DNA from 2 places in the Arthrobacter methylotrophus genome. Region 1 is predicted to be linked to the other one. Evidence: riboswitches for the same ligand, from Rfam matches in the RefSeq annotation. Region 1 holds a riboswitch; the other holds the start of a gene.

What was found. A riboswitch is a leader RNA that binds a small molecule or an ion and turns the genes downstream of it on or off. The one in region 1 is predicted to bind glycine.
Region 2: another riboswitch for glycine. It lies ahead of gcvP (aminomethyl-transferring glycine dehydrogenase); the one in region 1 lies ahead of lipA (lipoyl synthase).

Annotation. Positions count from the first base shown of each region.
Region 1 is NZ_BAABED010000001.1:4,906,405-4,914,089, forward strand. Features, by position in the region: gene ABD884_RS25210 (methylenetetrahydrofolate reductase) at 1-404, opposite strand, end outside; partial or broken gene lipA (lipoyl synthase) at 422-1,454, opposite strand; glycine riboswitch at 1,504-1,609, opposite strand; glycine riboswitch at 1,611-1,707, opposite strand; partial or broken gene trmB (tRNA (guanosine(46)-N7)-methyltransferase TrmB) at 1,829-2,759, opposite strand; partial or broken gene ABD884_RS25225 (MFS transporter) at 2,838-3,337, shown strand; gene ABD884_RS25230 (hypothetical protein) at 3,571-4,011, shown strand; gene ABD884_RS25235 (hypothetical protein) at 4,096-4,503, shown strand; gene ABD884_RS25240 (hypothetical protein) at 4,750-5,403, shown strand; gene ABD884_RS25245 (hypothetical protein) at 5,530-5,856, shown strand; gene ABD884_RS25250 (hypothetical protein) at 5,796-6,377, opposite strand; gene ABD884_RS25255 (hypothetical protein) at 6,448-6,741, shown strand; gene ABD884_RS25260 (hypothetical protein) at 6,840-7,049, shown strand.
Region 2 is NZ_BAABED010000001.1:3,554,046-3,561,730, reverse strand. Features, by position in the region: gene ABD884_RS18415 (aquaporin) at 1-673, opposite strand, end outside; gene ABD884_RS18410 (ArsR/SmtB family transcription factor) at 670-1,020, opposite strand; gene ABD884_RS18405 (ABC transporter permease) at 1,098-1,847, shown strand; gene ABD884_RS18400 (helix-turn-helix transcriptional regulator) at 1,950-2,408, shown strand; gene ABD884_RS18395 (VOC family protein) at 2,419-2,820, shown strand; gene ABD884_RS18390 (MFS transporter) at 2,837-4,378, opposite strand; gene ABD884_RS18385 (TetR/AcrR family transcriptional regulator) at 4,448-4,996, shown strand; glycine riboswitch at 5,199-5,296, shown strand; glycine riboswitch at 5,298-5,431, shown strand; gene gcvP (aminomethyl-transferring glycine dehydrogenase) at 5,483-7,685, shown strand, end outside.

The DNA.
Region 1 (7,685 bases):
TCCAGCCCGCTCACTGAAGGGTGGCCCTCCGGGTAGCCGGCAATGCCCGCCGTGATCCTACCGCCGGAATGTTCCGCGATGTCCTCCAACAGGGGGAGGGAGGACGCATAAGGGCCGGCGCCTTGCTGTCCGTCTCCGCCGATGGCAAAGACCTCAGTGATCCCGGCAGCCTCGCAGTCCCGGAGGATGCCTGAAAGCTGAGCCCGGTCCACCAGCCGCCGTGCCGCGAGGTGCGGAATCACGTTGTAGCCGAGCAAACCGAGCCGGACCGCTGTCGCCATGGTCTGTGCGATCCCGTGATGGGGCAAGCACGTAATGGTGAGCGTTGTGGAAAGCGGCACCTCGGCCTGGACTTTCTCGACGATTCCGTCTGAGGGAATGATTTCAATCCGCGTGGGGAACATGCTGGGGTCCTTACGGATCAGGCCGTCGCATGGTGTGCGAGGAGGGTGCGGGCTTCCTGGCGGGTGGTGCCGGAGTCCTGGATGCCTTCGGCGATGTGGGCAATGTGCTCTAAGTGCACCGGGATCTCGCGGCCTTTCTTGCGCATCGCGGTGGCCCAGAGGCGGCCGGCGCGGTAGGAGGAGCGGACCAGGGGGCCGGACATGACGCCGAGGAAGCCGATTTCCTCGGCTTCGGTGGCGAGGTCGACGAATTCCTGGGGTTTGACCCAGCGGTCCACGGGCAGGTGCCGTTCGGAGGGGCGCAGGTATTGGGTGATGGTGATCAGGTCGCAGCCCGCGGCGTGCAGGTCTGCCAGGGCTTCGGAGATTTCTTCGCGGGTTTCGCCCATGCCCAGGATCAGGTTGGATTTGGTGACCATGCCGCGGGCCCGGCCCTGGGTGATGACGTCCAGGGAGCGGTCGTAGCGGAACGCGGGGCGGATGCGTTTGAAGATCCGGGGCACGGTTTCGACGTTGTGCGCGAAGACTTCCGGTTCGAGTCGCAGATCGCGTTGATGTGTTCGGGTTTGCCGGAGAAGTCCGGAATGAGCAGTTCGACGCCGGTGCCGGGGTTCAGTTCGTGGATCTTGCGGACGGTTTCGGCGTAGAGCCAGACGCCTTCGTCGGCGAGGTCGTCGCGGGCCACGCCGGTCACGGTGGCGTAGCGCAGGGCCATGGACTGGACGGAGCGGGCGACCTTGGTGGGTTCGAACATGTCCACCGGTGAGGTTTGCCGGTGTCGATCTGGCAGAAGTCGCAGCGGCGGGTGCATTCGGAGCCGCCGATCAGGAAGGTCGCTTCCTTGTCTTCCCAGCATTCGAAGATGTTAGGGCAGCCGGCTTCCTCGCAGACGGTGTGCAGGCCTTCCTTTTTCACGAGGTTCTTCAGGCCCACGAATTCCGGGCCCATCTGGACCTTGGCCTTGATCCATTCGGGCTTGCGTTCGACCGGGACGGCTTTATTGCGCTGTTCAACGCGCAGCAGCTTACGGCCTTCAGGTGCCAGGGTCATGAGGAACTCCATAATTCAGGTGGCGCGGACGCACCACGATGATTCGGTCCCTCCCCGCTCTGTCTTGGACCTGAGAGATTCCGCGTCCGCTGCTTTCGCAGCCGCCCGCTTGCACCGTCGGTGAGTCCGGTTGCCCGGCCTGCTTTCCAGAGTTGCCTTGCCGCGGCGGTACGTGGGCCTGAGAGATTCCTGGGAGGATTTGCTCCTACGGCGCCTGCTGAACGTACCGGCAGGACTCTCCCGCCGCAGATCATAAGCACGTGCCACCCTTCGGTGACACGTCTCACATGGTATCCGGTGCCCGGACGGCACGCAATGAGGGGGACCGAGGTGACCAGACTGCGTGCTCGCGACTAGCCCGCATCGTGTTGTGACTAGATCTTGCGGTAGCTGAGGTCGAAGATCATGCGTCCGGCCTCGTGGGCCTTGTTTTCGAAGCTGGTGCGGATCCGGCCATCGAAACGCGGAGCCCACCCACCCACGTGATCCACACCCTCATTGGGGCCCGTATGTTCGGTGCTGACCGGTGCGCGGCCTTCCTTGACGGGGGCCCCTCCCACCATGGATTCGACGCCGGATTCCCAGACCTGGGTAAGGGGCTTTCCGCGCCGGTCCGCTCGCCGTCGTGCAGGTTCTCAAACTCAGTGGAGCCGGCGAGGACTTCGCGGACGTGAACGGCGTAGTTGGACCAGTCGGTGGCGATCCGCCACAGGCCACCCTTTTTGAGGGACCGTGCCGCGAGTTCGGCGAACGCCGGTTGGATGAGGCGGCGTTTGTGGTGCCGCGACTTGTGCCACGGGTCCGGGAAAAAGACCCACAGCTCGCTGACCGAGCCGCCGGGAGCATGGTGGCCAGGACCTCCGGGGCGTTGGCTTCGACCACCCTCACGTTGCTGAGGCCACGGCTGTTGATCTTGATCATGGTGTTGGCTAGTCCGGGCGTGTAGACCTCCACGGCGAGGAAATCCTTGTCCGGGTTTTCCTCTGCTGCATGGCACACGGCGTCGCCAAGTCCCGAGCCGATTTCGACGATCAGCGGCGCCTCGCGCCCGAACTCCGCTTCGGCGTCGAACACGTAATCCGGGTGCACCGAGGTGTTGGCGACATGCCGTGGAACCTGGACGGCCCAGCGGTCCGAGTGCTCTTCCCACGCGGCCTGGCGGCGGCCCTGAAGGCGCGTCCCGCGGCGCACAAAACTGACCGGCCGGCCGCCATAGGTGCCGAAGGAGGCTTGGGTGCCAGGGTCACAGGGCGCGAGGACTGCGGTGTTTCGTGGGAAGTTTCGGGGAATCTGGGTTTCACTCATCCACTCCAGAATACCGTCGCCGGGAGAAGGGCCGGCGGGCGGAACCTGCGTATGTGGACAAACTGCCAGAATGGGGTAGTGACCCCTGCTTCAAGCGCCCCCAAGAACACCAGCCAGCACTTCGGCGTCGCCGAGATCCTCGTCGACGCCGAGATTGACGATCTTCCCGCCGCGGAGCCCACCCGGGTCACGGCGCGCCGCGGACCGGTCCTCCTGGGCATCTGCCTCGTGCTCATCGGGTTGAACTTGCGGACGGTGTTTTCGAGCTTCTCGGCGGTCCTTCCGGAAGTCACTGCCGACGCCGGACTGCCGGCTGGGCCGTGGTGGTCCTCACTACCGTACCGGTGACTTTGTTGGGGGTCTTCGCGCCGTTGGCTCCAATCCTGGCCCGTCGTTTCGGTGCCGAGAGGGTCTTGCTCGGTGCGATGGCCGTGCTGACCGGCGGGCTGCTCCTGCGTCCAGTGGACCTCGCCGGACTCGGGCATTTGCCGGCTCTGCTCGCGGGAACGGCCGCGTGCGGTGCTGCGATTTCCTTGTGCAACGTGTTGCTCCCCGGGGTGGTCAAACGCGATTTACCGGCAATGCCCTGATCGAACCGCCGGCGCCGTGCTACAGCTTCACCGGTGCCTACTGCGCGGTCCCGGCTTACGAAAACCGGCCGAAGTGGCTGTCGTGGTAAGCAGGCCGGCCCGTCGGCTCACAGAGAGCATAGGGACACCATGAAGCAAGGTAAGAAGTCCTGGGGCCGCCGTCGGGTGACGGCCGTGATTGCCGGTATCACCGGGCGTCGCGGCCGTCACCGTGGGTGCGGTTGCTCCTCATTAACACCGCCGCCGAGGGGACGCCGCAGGCCACCGGAATTCCGGCCTACGCTCCGGCCAACTCGGATACCCTCGTGGTGGCTCCGTACACGGAGAACTGGTGGGCGAAGATCACCGCCATGGCTCCACGGGAATTCATGCTCGATCAGATCACCCCTGACCATGATCTGAAAATCGCCCACATCGGCTACTCGCGCAGCCAGGACACGGTGGAACGTCCGGTTCCCGGCCCCTTGCGGGTGTTCTTCATCGAAGCGGCCGATGCGGCGGAGGCCGGCCGCATCGCCACCTGGTTGAAATCCGCCACGGCTACGATCACCGGGCCATCCATGTCAACGGCAGCATCATCGCCATTACCGCGGCATGGATCAAGGACTATAACGTCCCCTCCCAGTCGATGGCCTCGGACCCGCAGTTCAGGACGGCGCTGACCGATAAGAAAGCCAGCATGTGGTTCAGCCCGGTCCGCGAAGCAGCGTCCCTGACGGGGGTCGGGAACCGGAGAAGACCAAGCCTTGGAAACCTACGTGGAGAAGGGTATGGGCTTCAGCAACGACACCGCATGGTCCGGGACCAGTTCCGACGGACAGTCCTGGTCAGGGACCTTCACCGCGGGCGGGGTGGATCCGGCCCGGGTCAACTTCACCGATGCTTCCTCGGCACTGATGTCCCAGCGGAAGGTGCTGGCCACCATGGACACGAAGCCAGGCCAGAATACGAAGTCCACATATCTGGTTTCCGATCCCGGACTGAGTGCTGTCCTTACGACGACAACGGTGTCGGTGTCATCGGCCGGCTCCCTCGGAACGAACGCCATGCCCTCGAATGTTCCGAGCGTCCAGGATGCCAAGATGACAGCGGTGCAGAACTTGACGACCTTGACCCGGGCCGCAACCGGTGACCCGGGGACTCTGAAAGCGTGACCTCTCGGTCGATGTCGGCCAACGGTACAGAAATGATCATGTCATTCACGTATGCTCCAACTCAGGAGAAGTGAGAGACGAGTTTTTGACGAGATGCAATCTCGCATGTAACGTCCAGGATATGGAGAAGAACTTGAAGCGACTTTATTCCGGCATCGGCACGACCGCACTGCTCGGCGCGTCTCTGGTCCTGGGGGCCGGGCAGCCAACGCTGCCGGCTGCCCCTCCGGTGAGGTCTGGAGTCCGATGGCCGGCGGTGGCGGCTTCTGCGCACCCGCGTACAGCGGCGGCGGCTCGGGCGGCGGCACTGGGACCAACCTCGGCGGCGCCCCGGTCTACACCGCCCCTCAGGCTCCCGTGGAGCAGGGGCCGGCCGCGCCCGCGGCTCCGGTGCGCACCTACGTTCCGCAGCCTCCTGTCTACACTCCGCCTCAGGCACCGGCGGCCCCGGCTCCCGTCTATCAGGCGCCCGCACCGCAGGCTCCCGTCTACCAGGCACCCGCGGGCGGTGGCGGCTACGTTGCGCCGAGCGGGAACGCTCAGGCGGGGACCTACTCTGGCGACAGCGGCTACACGCCTCCGGCGCGGAGCTACGTGAACCCCGGAACCGGCGCCACGCTGCAGCAGACCGACGCGGGAACCTGGGTCGACGCGGCCACAGGAGCTGCGGTCGATCCTGCAACCGCCGCGGCCGCCGATGCTGCTGCACCTGCGGCAGCTCCCGACCAGGCGACTCCCGACCAGGCGGCCGCCGATGCGGCCAAGGCCCAAGCCGCCGCGAAGGCTGCCGAGGAGAAGAAGACTGCTGAGATCAAAGCGGCCGCTGAGACCGCCGTGATCAAGGGAGAACGTCAAGGATGCTGTGGCGAAGGCCTGGGCCTCACGCTAGCTGGATCGTGATTTGAAATGCCCCGCCGCGGAATATGCGGCGGGGCTTTTTCGTTCCGTTTGTGGCTTGGATCGCTTGGCGTAAAGACGCTAGACTGTTACGGTAAACGCTTTTCCCGCCGCACACCCTGGAGCCCCATGACCACCGCCCCCGCAACCAGCCCCCTGGAGTCTTTCCAGCACGGCCGTGACACCTTCCTCGCCGTTGTGCTGGGCGGTATGTCAGGGCTCGAAACTTCTGTCCTGGAATTCCAGCACCAGCACGAACGGCAGGCCCGCGTCGCCGGCGCCGAGCTCGCAGAGGTACTCCGCGATAAGTCGCGGCTCGAAGACCAGCTAGGGGAGCAGGCACTGGAGCTCGAAGCGTCCCGCACCCACGTCTGCGCCGTCCCGGACACGCGTGGCTATTTCGCCGCTGATGACGCGAGTGACTCCTCGCCGATGTCTGTTCCGCCGCAGCAGTAGCCTCCGTTTCTGAAGATGCAGCACGGACCATCTCCGAACTGCGTGCCGGTCTTGAGGCAGAACAGCGCGTTAGCGCCGGAATCCGTGCCGAGCTCGAAGCCGAGAAGATCATCAGCGCCGGACTCCGGACGGAGATCGACAAGCTCGACGGCGCCCTGGACGACGTCGAAGGACAGCTGCGCTCCGCCAGCGAGGCGCACATCCACTACGTCCGCGAGACCCAGGAGAGATTCGACCAGCGCCTCGCTGCAGGCGTCCGCGGCGCCGAGACGGGTGTCCGCGGCGAAGCGGTCCGGATCATCGAGGCGATCGCCGCCGACAACCCGGCACTGGCCGAAGCGGCCGACCTGTTCTCGGTTGCGTTCCCCGCGGAGGCAGCGCCGGAAGACAACGCGCAGGAGATCTATCCGCTGCGTGCTGAGGAGACCCAGGGAGCAGACACCGATCCTGCTGAACAGGCTGAGGCTCCTGCAGCCCCGCAGCTGGCCGATTGAGCCCGACTGGGACCATGTAGGAGCCACCACGGCACCTGCGGCCGAGGACTTTTTCAATGCCCTCCCGGCGCCGGAACCGGAAGCTGCCCCGGCGCTGATGACCCAGGCCCTCCACCCTGCCCCGGACCTGTCCGATGACGCCATCCTTGATCCGAACTTCTTCGACAACCCGGAGCCGCTCGAAATGCCCGCCGGCGAAACCGTCCAGGCGCCCGCACCGGCCGATACCCAGGCCGATGTCCCCAAGCCCGGCTACGGTCTCTTCGGTCGCAGAAGGAAAACCAGAACGCCTAACCTCCAGACGCCTGGCCTCAACGCCCCGGCAGATTTCCGCCGGGGCTGCTGGTATGTGCGAAACTTGGCGAATGGCGCGATCAACGCCAGCCACTGACCGCTGGTTACAAAACGTGCGTCGACTATTCTGGCAGGGCCTTGACCCTGTCGTACAAACGGCGGCGCTGATCTTGGTGAGCGCCGGGGTCGTCCCTTATGACGCTAGGATTCACAGCAGATGCGACAGGATTCTGGAAGCACGCCTCCTTCTCGCCCAGCATCCTTTCCTCTCTTACGTCGGCCTGCTTCGGAATCCCGCTGGCTCTTGTCGTCCTCCGCTATCTGATTGATCAGCAAGATGAGCTTTCAGCCCGACGCGCAGCTTATCGCCTGGCGACGGCAACCGCCCGCAGATGGATGATCTAGCGGAGTTGTTGATCAGAGACAAAGCTGCCCTCGAAGAGGCAAGGTCGCAAATTTTTGTTTGCATTCTCTGGAGACGCAGCTTTGATCCACTCCCTGGGGCTCGGCAATCGCGCATCGAGGCCTTTATCCCGGGGACAAGGTCATATAGGAGGAGGGCGTCGTTGCTGAGGAAATATGACGAGCCGGCGAAAAGCAACCTCCTTCGTGCTTACGAGTCGTTTCAACGGGCCATTGCTCCTCATCCGGAACGCTTTCAGATACTTCAGGAGATGGGCTTCACCTGGCGCTATCTCGATGAGACCGTCCGTCCAAAGCTCCTGGAATCTGGCTTGAACTGGCTGGATCCGGAAACCGTTGCCGAGTTGCGACGAGTCTCATGGGATCCGTTTGAGGATGACGGCAGATGGCCAGGGCAACAAATGGTCCACATCAAGGGTGACGCGGCACACATCTTGTTGTCATCGTCGATGGAACTTAAACCTGAGGTTTTCCGCAACGCGATGCTGGACCTTGCCGATAGTTTAATTTCATACAATTCAGCACTCGAACGGATACTGAGTCTCGTGAGCGAAATCAGCGACCAGCTGAGTGCTGACTCTCCGCAAAAAAGAGAACCCCAGACCCGACAGGCCACTT
Region 2 (7,685 bases), 1.4 Mb from region 1:
GCGCAGTTAAGGCAGGAACGGCTGGGTAGAGGGCGCGGATCAGGAAGAACCCGGCGGCGCCGCCCAGCAGCTGGGCGAGGATGAACGCCGGCGCCGAGGCGGGGGCGATGCCGGCGACGGTGTCGGTGATGGTCCGGGCCACCGTCACGGCGGGGTTGGCGAAACTAGTGGAGCTGGTGAACCAGTAGGCCGCCGTGATGTAGCCGCCGACGGCGAATGCCACCCGCTCGGTCCGGCCGGAGCGGAGGGTGCCGAAGATGATCAGGAGCAGTCCCGCGGTCGCGATGATCTCGCCAAGCCACAGCCCTGTTCCGGCGCGTTCGTGCGAGGACAGGGTTACGGCGTCGAGACCGAACATGAGGTTGGCGAGTATTGCTCCAGCCAGGCCCCCGGCGAATTGGGCGACGATCAGTCCCATGGCGGTGCGTGTGTCCACCATCCCCAGGAAACGCTCGACCAAAGTGACTATCGGATTGAAGGATGCCGAGACCGGCTGCAGGGCCAGGATCAGCGCCACGAGTGCGGCGCCCGTGGCGATGCTGCTCTGCAGGAGCTGCAGTCCGACGTCGTTCGGGGACAGGCGCGAGGCCATCACGCCGGAGCCGACCGCGGCCATGACCAGAAAGGCGGTGCCGACGAACTCCGCCAGGGCCCGCCGCTGGAGAACGCTCACAGGCTCTTTCCCCCGATGAGTGCGGCAAGGTTCTCCAACGCATCGGTGCGCGCACGGTAGTAGACCCACACGCCGCGCTTTTCCCGATCCAGCAGACCTGCCTCGTGCAGGACCTTCAGGTGGTGGCTGATGGTCGGCTGCGAAAGCTCAAAGGCGTCGTTGAGGTCGCACACGCAGGCTTCGCCGCCGGCGTGGGACGCTACCAAGGACATCAGCCGCAACCGCACCGGATCGCCCAACGCCTTCAGCAGGGGCACGATCCCGTCCGCTTCCGATTCGGACAACGGCACCCTCGAAAGGGGCGAACAACACGCAATCGCTTGGACGGGCGTTAACTCCAATGACATAGACACCTGTATATATTTACACTTGTCGATATTAACCGCAAGGCCAAGTGTCTTGCGGCAGTCGCTAAGCTGGCTCCATGCCCGGTTTCGCCGAATTCCTGCCGACTTTCCTTGGCGTCGGCATCCTGATGGCAGCCACGTTGACGCTACTCTTGGCGTTCAAGACCCCGCACCCCTTCGCACCTGCCCTGGCTATCCTCCGCGGAGCCGTCCAGCTCGCCGCCATCAGTTTCATTCTCGGGGGAGTGATCTCCAGCCCGCTATGGGTCGCCGTCGCACTTCTCGTCATGTTTGCAGTGGCCGCGATGGTTGCCACCCGCCGCATCGGCTGGAGCATGCCCCACTTGGGCCTCGTCAGCGGCTCGATGGCCGCCGGCATCGCAATAACCCTCGCCGTCATTTTCGCTACGGGGGCCATCGCGTTCACCCCCCGCTACGCGCTCGCGATCGGCGGGATCGTGATCGGCAACGGAATGACCATCGCTGTCCTTGCCGGCAGGCGTTTCAAAGAGTCGGTGGACGAGCATTGGGAGGAGGTGGAAGGCTGGCTCGCGCTCGGTGCGACTCCACGCCAGGCAACACTCGATCTCGCCCGGCGCACGGTCTATTCGGCGCTCATCCCCTCCACCGATCAAACCAAGACGACGGGACTTGTCACCTTGCCGGGGGCGTTCGTCGGCGCAATCTTCGGCGGTGTCTCTCCGCTCGAAGCGGGACGCTTCCAGATCGTGGTGCTCGCGGCGATCATGGCGGCCGGTTCCATGACGGCCATCATGATCATCGGAATTCTGGCTCCCGTGCGCGTGCGGCCGGCGCCCCTGCACTAACGGCCGGAGAGACGCAGATCTGCCGCAAGCTAACGCGGGCAACAAGCTCCGTGGCCCGTAAGCTCCGTGGAAAAGCCCAGCGGGCCGAGGTACGCTCGTGGCATGACCCCGGAGGACCTTGCCAGGCTCACCGACTTGCGGCGGGCCCGTGACCTGATCGACCGCGAGTACGCAAAACCCCTCGACGTACCCACCATGGCGAGCCATGCCTTTATGTCGCCGGCACATTTCTCGCGGCAGTTCCGGGCCGCTTATGGGGAGACTCCCTACAACTACCTCATGACCCGCCGGATCGAGCGCGCGATGGCGCTCCTCCGCGGCGGAATGAGCGTGACCGACGCGTGCATGGAGGTCGGCTGTACGTCCCTTGGCTCCTTCAGTTCGCGTTTCACCGAGCTGGTGGGAGTGACCCCCAGTATCTACCGTTCCCGGGAGCACCTCGCCGTGGCCGCCATGCCCGCTTGCGTCGCGAAGATCCGCACGAGGCCCCGCCGCAACGAGCAAGCTGCCCGGAAAGAAGCGAGCAGGATTCAAGAAGCGCTCGCCGTGTCCGCGGACTAACGTCATTGCCATGACTATTTCACTGCAGTACTCACACATCACTGTCAACGACCCGGACGAAGCGCTCACCTTCTATCGGGACGCTCTCGGCCTCGAGGTGCTCAACGACGTCGCCCAAGGTGGCTTCCGGTGGGTGACGCTCGGCAGCACGGATCAGCCGCGGGTTGAGATCGTTCTTTCCGAACCGCACGCGGGCCGCTCCAAGGCCGACGGCGATTCCCTCCAGGAGCTTGTCACCAAGGGCGTCCTGGGGCCGATCGTCTTCCGCTCCGACGACGTCGATACCCTCTTTGAAAAGGTCCGGGCGTCCGGCGCTGAGGTCATGCAGGAGCCCATCGACCAGCCGTGGGGTCCCCGCGACTGCGCCTTCCGTGATCCTTCGGGCAACATGGTGCGGATTTCGCAGGCGTAGGCGACCCGAACACCGCTCAGCGCGCGGTCGGCACGCGGCGAAGTACGACGGCGGCAAGGAGTGCCGCTCCCGCCATCAGTACCAGCCCGATCGCCGCTGTGATGTGGACGCCCGATTCAAAGGCGGCCCGGGCGGCGGCGGTCAGGGTCCCTGCCAGTGGCTGCGGCAGGGCGGCTGCGGTGTCCATGGCTCCTGCGAGCGTCTCCCGGGAACGTTCCGCGGCATGCCCGGACAATTCGACGGGAAGCAGCAGGTGGTGCTGATAGGACGCCGTCAGTATGGAGCCGAGCACGGCTGTGCCCAGTAGCGAGCCGAGTTCGTATCCTGTCTCGGAGATCGCCGATGCCGCTCCGGCCTTGTCGGCGGGAACAGCACCCAGGATGAGGTCATTGGAAATGGTCTCCGCCGAGCCAACCCCCAAGGCGAGCAGGAGGAGTGCCGTCAGGAGGTACCCGGGCCCCTGGCCGTGGTTGCCCACGGCAGCCACGAGGTATCCCGCGGCACTGAGGGTGAGTCCGGCCGCCACGACCACTCCCGGACGGATCCGCTTGACCAGCGGAACCACCGCCAGGCCCGCCACGATGGTGGCCAGCAGCGCCGGAAGCATCGCGATTCCAGCCTGCATGGGGGACTGGCCTTCGACGAGCTGCAGATGCTGTGCGAAGAAGTAGATGAAGCCGGTCATGGAGAACAGGGACAGGACGTTGGCGGTGATCGCCGTGCTGAACACCTTGTTCCGGAAAAGCTTCACGTCCAGCATGGGAGAAGCCAAAGAGCGCTGCCTGCGGACAAAAGCGATTCCCATAGCCACGCCGAACGCCATGTAGGTTGCAGGTCCCGGCCCGAATCCGTGCGTTGCGAACTCTTTGACGCCATAGACCACGGGCGCCATGGTCAGGACGGATAGCACAATGCTGGCGATGTCCGGCTTGCCCGGATTGCGATCCTTGGACTCGGGGATGAAAGCCGGGCCGAAGGCGAGCAGGGGCAGTAGCAGGGGCACGGCTACCAGGAAGACGGCTCCCCACCAGAAGTGCTCCACGAGCCAGCCGCCGAAGATCGGCCCGAGCGCTGCGCCGCCGGAGAATCCCGCGGCCCATATCGCGACGGCAAGACGGCGGCGGTTAGGGTCCGGGAAGATGTTGCGGATCAGGGAAAGCGTGGACGGCATGAGCATGGCTCCGAAGATCGCCATGCCAGCGCGTCCGGCGATGAGCCATTCGGCTGACGGTGCGAAAGCGGTGGCTGCGGAAACGGCCGCGAAGCCAGTGCTGCCGATCATCAGCAATCGGCGGCGGCCGATCCGGTCTCCCAGGTTGCCCATGGACACGAGTAACGCAGCCAGCACCAGCGCATAGACGTCGACGATCCACAGCAACTGCACGCCGCCGACCTCCAGTGTCCGTGCGATTGCCGGCAGGGCAAATGTGAGCGCGGTATTGTCCACAGCCACCAGCAGCACGGGGAACATCAGGAGTGTCAAGGCAGCCCAATCGCGCCAGGGGGCGGACTGGGTCGAGGGGATGCGTGGGTACTGGGTTGTGGACGGGCTGAACATGAACGTTACTATACCGTCTGGACGGTATAGTTTCAATCTACTGTATCCAACTGAGGGATGATGGACACCATGCCGCGAAAACCTATTGCCCGGGACGCTGTCCTGGATGCCTTTGAAGCACTGCTGATCGAGGTGGGGGAGCGAGCTGCCACCCTTGACGCCGTCGCCAAACGCGCAGGAGTCTCCAAAGGCGGCTTGCTCTACCATTTCCCCAACAAGGAAGCCATGATCAGCTCCTTGCTGGAACGCATGGACAGGCTGGCAGCACAGGACATCGAGGCAATGAAGGCAGCTCCCGAAGGTGCGGCCGCGTTCTTCATCAAGTCCTCCCTTTGGGCGGACACCCCCTTGGACCGGGTGTTTGTGGCAGCCACACGGCTCGCGGAGGTGGCGCATCAAGAAACCCGCAGGCGCTTCGCCGGGATCCAGCAACAATGGCTGGATGTGCTCGCCGAGGAAGTGGGCCCCGAGATGGCCAAGGCGGTCCGATATATGGGTGATGGGCTCTACTTCAATGCGATGCTTGAAGGCGGCGCTGGCGATGCGGAAGTCAAGGCCAGCGCGAGGAACACCGACGTCGGTGCGCTGCTTGCCGCCGTCGAACGCCTCCGAAACTAAGCGCCGGCCCAACTAGCTCGCAGTTAACGTCGTTTTGAGCCCTCAAAGCGACAACAACTGCGAGCTAGTTGGGAAAGCCGGGCGACGACGATGACATTATTTGCGGACACGGGCAGTCCATAGGACAATTGGTAGTTGTGGCAGTCGTCACCGGCAGCCACGGTCGATTCACACAGTCATTTCACACAACTGAATACGCCTTTGATCTGCGGCGGGAGAGTCCTGCAGGCATGTGATGCAGGCGCCGTAGGAGCAAATCCTCCCCAGGAATCTCTCAGGCCCACGCACCGCCGCGGCAAGGCAACTCTGGAAAGCAGCACGCTGTCCACCGGTGTCCGTGACACCCGACGGCGCTGTGCTCACCGACGGTGCAAGCGAAGCAGTGCGAAAGCGCGGATTTGCGGAAACTCTCAGGTCCAATACAGAGCGGGGAGGAACCCGATTAGCTGTGGCGTACCCACGCCGCCTTAGTAATGGAGTTCCTTCGTGACGGTTAGTTCAACCTCCACCACATTCGTTGACCGGCATATCGGCGCCCGGCGCCAAGCCGACATTGACGTCATGCTCAAGTCTGTTGGATACCACAGTGTCGATTCGCTCGTTGACACCGCGGTTCCCAACGACATCCGCCAGGACGTCGCCCTAAGGCTCCAGGACGCCCTCAGCGAGGTCGAAGTCCTCGCTGAACTGCGCAAGCTGGCGGCCAAGAACAAGACGGCCGTGCAGATGATCGGCCAGGGCTACTACGACACCGTCACTCCGCCGGTGATCCGCCGGAACGTCCTCGAATCCCCAGCGTGGTACACGGCTTACACGCCCTACCAGCCGGAGATTTCCCAGGGCCGCCTCGAGGCGCTGCTGAACTTCCAGACCATGGTCCAGGACCTCGTGGGCCTGCCCATCGCCAACGCCTCCTTGCTGGACGAAGCCACCGCCGTCGCCGAGGCAGTCCTCATGATGCGCAGGGCCAACAAGAACAAGAACGCGGCCGCAGGCAAGACCGTCCTCGACGCCGACTGCCTCCCGCAGACCATCGCCATCGTCAAGGGCCGCGCCGAGGCGCTGGGCTTCGAGGTCGAGATCGCCGATCTGTCCCAAGGCCTGCCCGACGGCGACATCAACGGTATCGTCCTCCAGCAGCCGGGCGTTTCCGGCCGCGTGTTCGACCACTCCGCCGTGATCGCCGCCGCCAAGGAACGCGGCGCACTCGTCACCGTTGCCGCGGACCTCCTGGCCCTCACCCTGATCACGCCTCCCGGCGAGCAGGGCGCCGACATCGCCGTCGGTTCCACCCAGCGCTTTGGCGTTCCGCTGTTCTTCGGTGGCCCCCACGCCGCCTACATGGCCGTCCAGAAGGGCCTCGAGCGCTCGATGCCGGGCCGCTTGGTGGGAGTTTCCAAGGACGACGCCGGGACTCCCGCGTATCGCCTGGCGCTGCAGACCCGCGAGCAGCACATCCGCCGCGAGAAGGCCACGTCCAACATCTGTACCGCGCAGGCGCTGCTGGCCATCGTCTCCTCGATGTACGCCGTTTACCACGGCCCGGACGGCCTGAAGGCGATCGCCGAAACCGCCCACAACCACGCTCGGACCTTGGCCACGTCCTTGAAGGCCGCCGGCCTTGAGGTTCTGCACGGCAGCTTCTTCGACACCGTCACCGTCCGGGTCCCGGGCAAGGCTGCCGAGATCGTCGCTTCTGCGGAAGCGAAGGGGATCAACCTGCGCGGTATCGACGCCGACACGGTCGGCGTGTCTGTTGATGAAACAACGACGACGGCGATCCTCGCCGACGTTGTCGCCGCCTTCGGTGCCCCTGTGTCCAGTGACGGCGAGGGGTTCGCCCTGGATGCCGCCGTCGAACGTTCTTCCGATTACCTGCAGCACCCGGTGTTCAACACCCACCGTTCAGAAACCCAGCTGCTGCGCTACATCCGCAAGCTCTCGGACCGCGACCTCGCTCTGGACCGCACCATGATCCCGTTGGGTTCGTGCACCATGAAGCTGAACGCCACTGCCGAGATGGAAGCCATCTCCTGGCCGGAGTTCGCCTCGATCCACCCGTTTGCTCCGGACTCCCAGACCGAAGGCTGGCGTGAGCTGATCGCCGACCTCGAGTCCCAGCTGACCGAGATCACCGGCTACGACCAAGTCTCCATCCAGCCCAACGCCGGTTCCCAAGGCGAACTCGCGGGCCTTCTGGCGATTCGCGGCTACCACCGCTCGCGCGGCGATGACCAGCGCAACGTCTGCCTCATCCCGGCCTCGGCCCACGGCACCAACGCGGCTTCCGCAGTGCTGGCCGGCATGAAGGTGGTGGTGGTGGCAACCGCTGCTGACGGCACCATCGACCACGAGGACCTGCAGGCCAAGATCGAGGCCCACAAGGACGTCCTCTCGGCCATCATGATCACCTACCCGTCCACCCACGGCGTGTACGACGCCGACGTGCGCGAGGTCTGCGACTCCGTGCACGCGGCCGGCGGCCAGGTGTACATCGACGGCGCCAACCTGAACGCCCTGGTGGGCCTGGCCCAGCCGGGCAAGTTCGGCGGCGACGTGTCCCACCTGAACCTGCACAAGACGTTCTGCATCCCCCACGGCGGCGGCGGACCGGGCGTTGGCCCGGTCGCGGCCAAGGCACACCTGGCGCCGTTCATGCCCGGTAACGCAGCGGCTTGGGCCGAGGGCA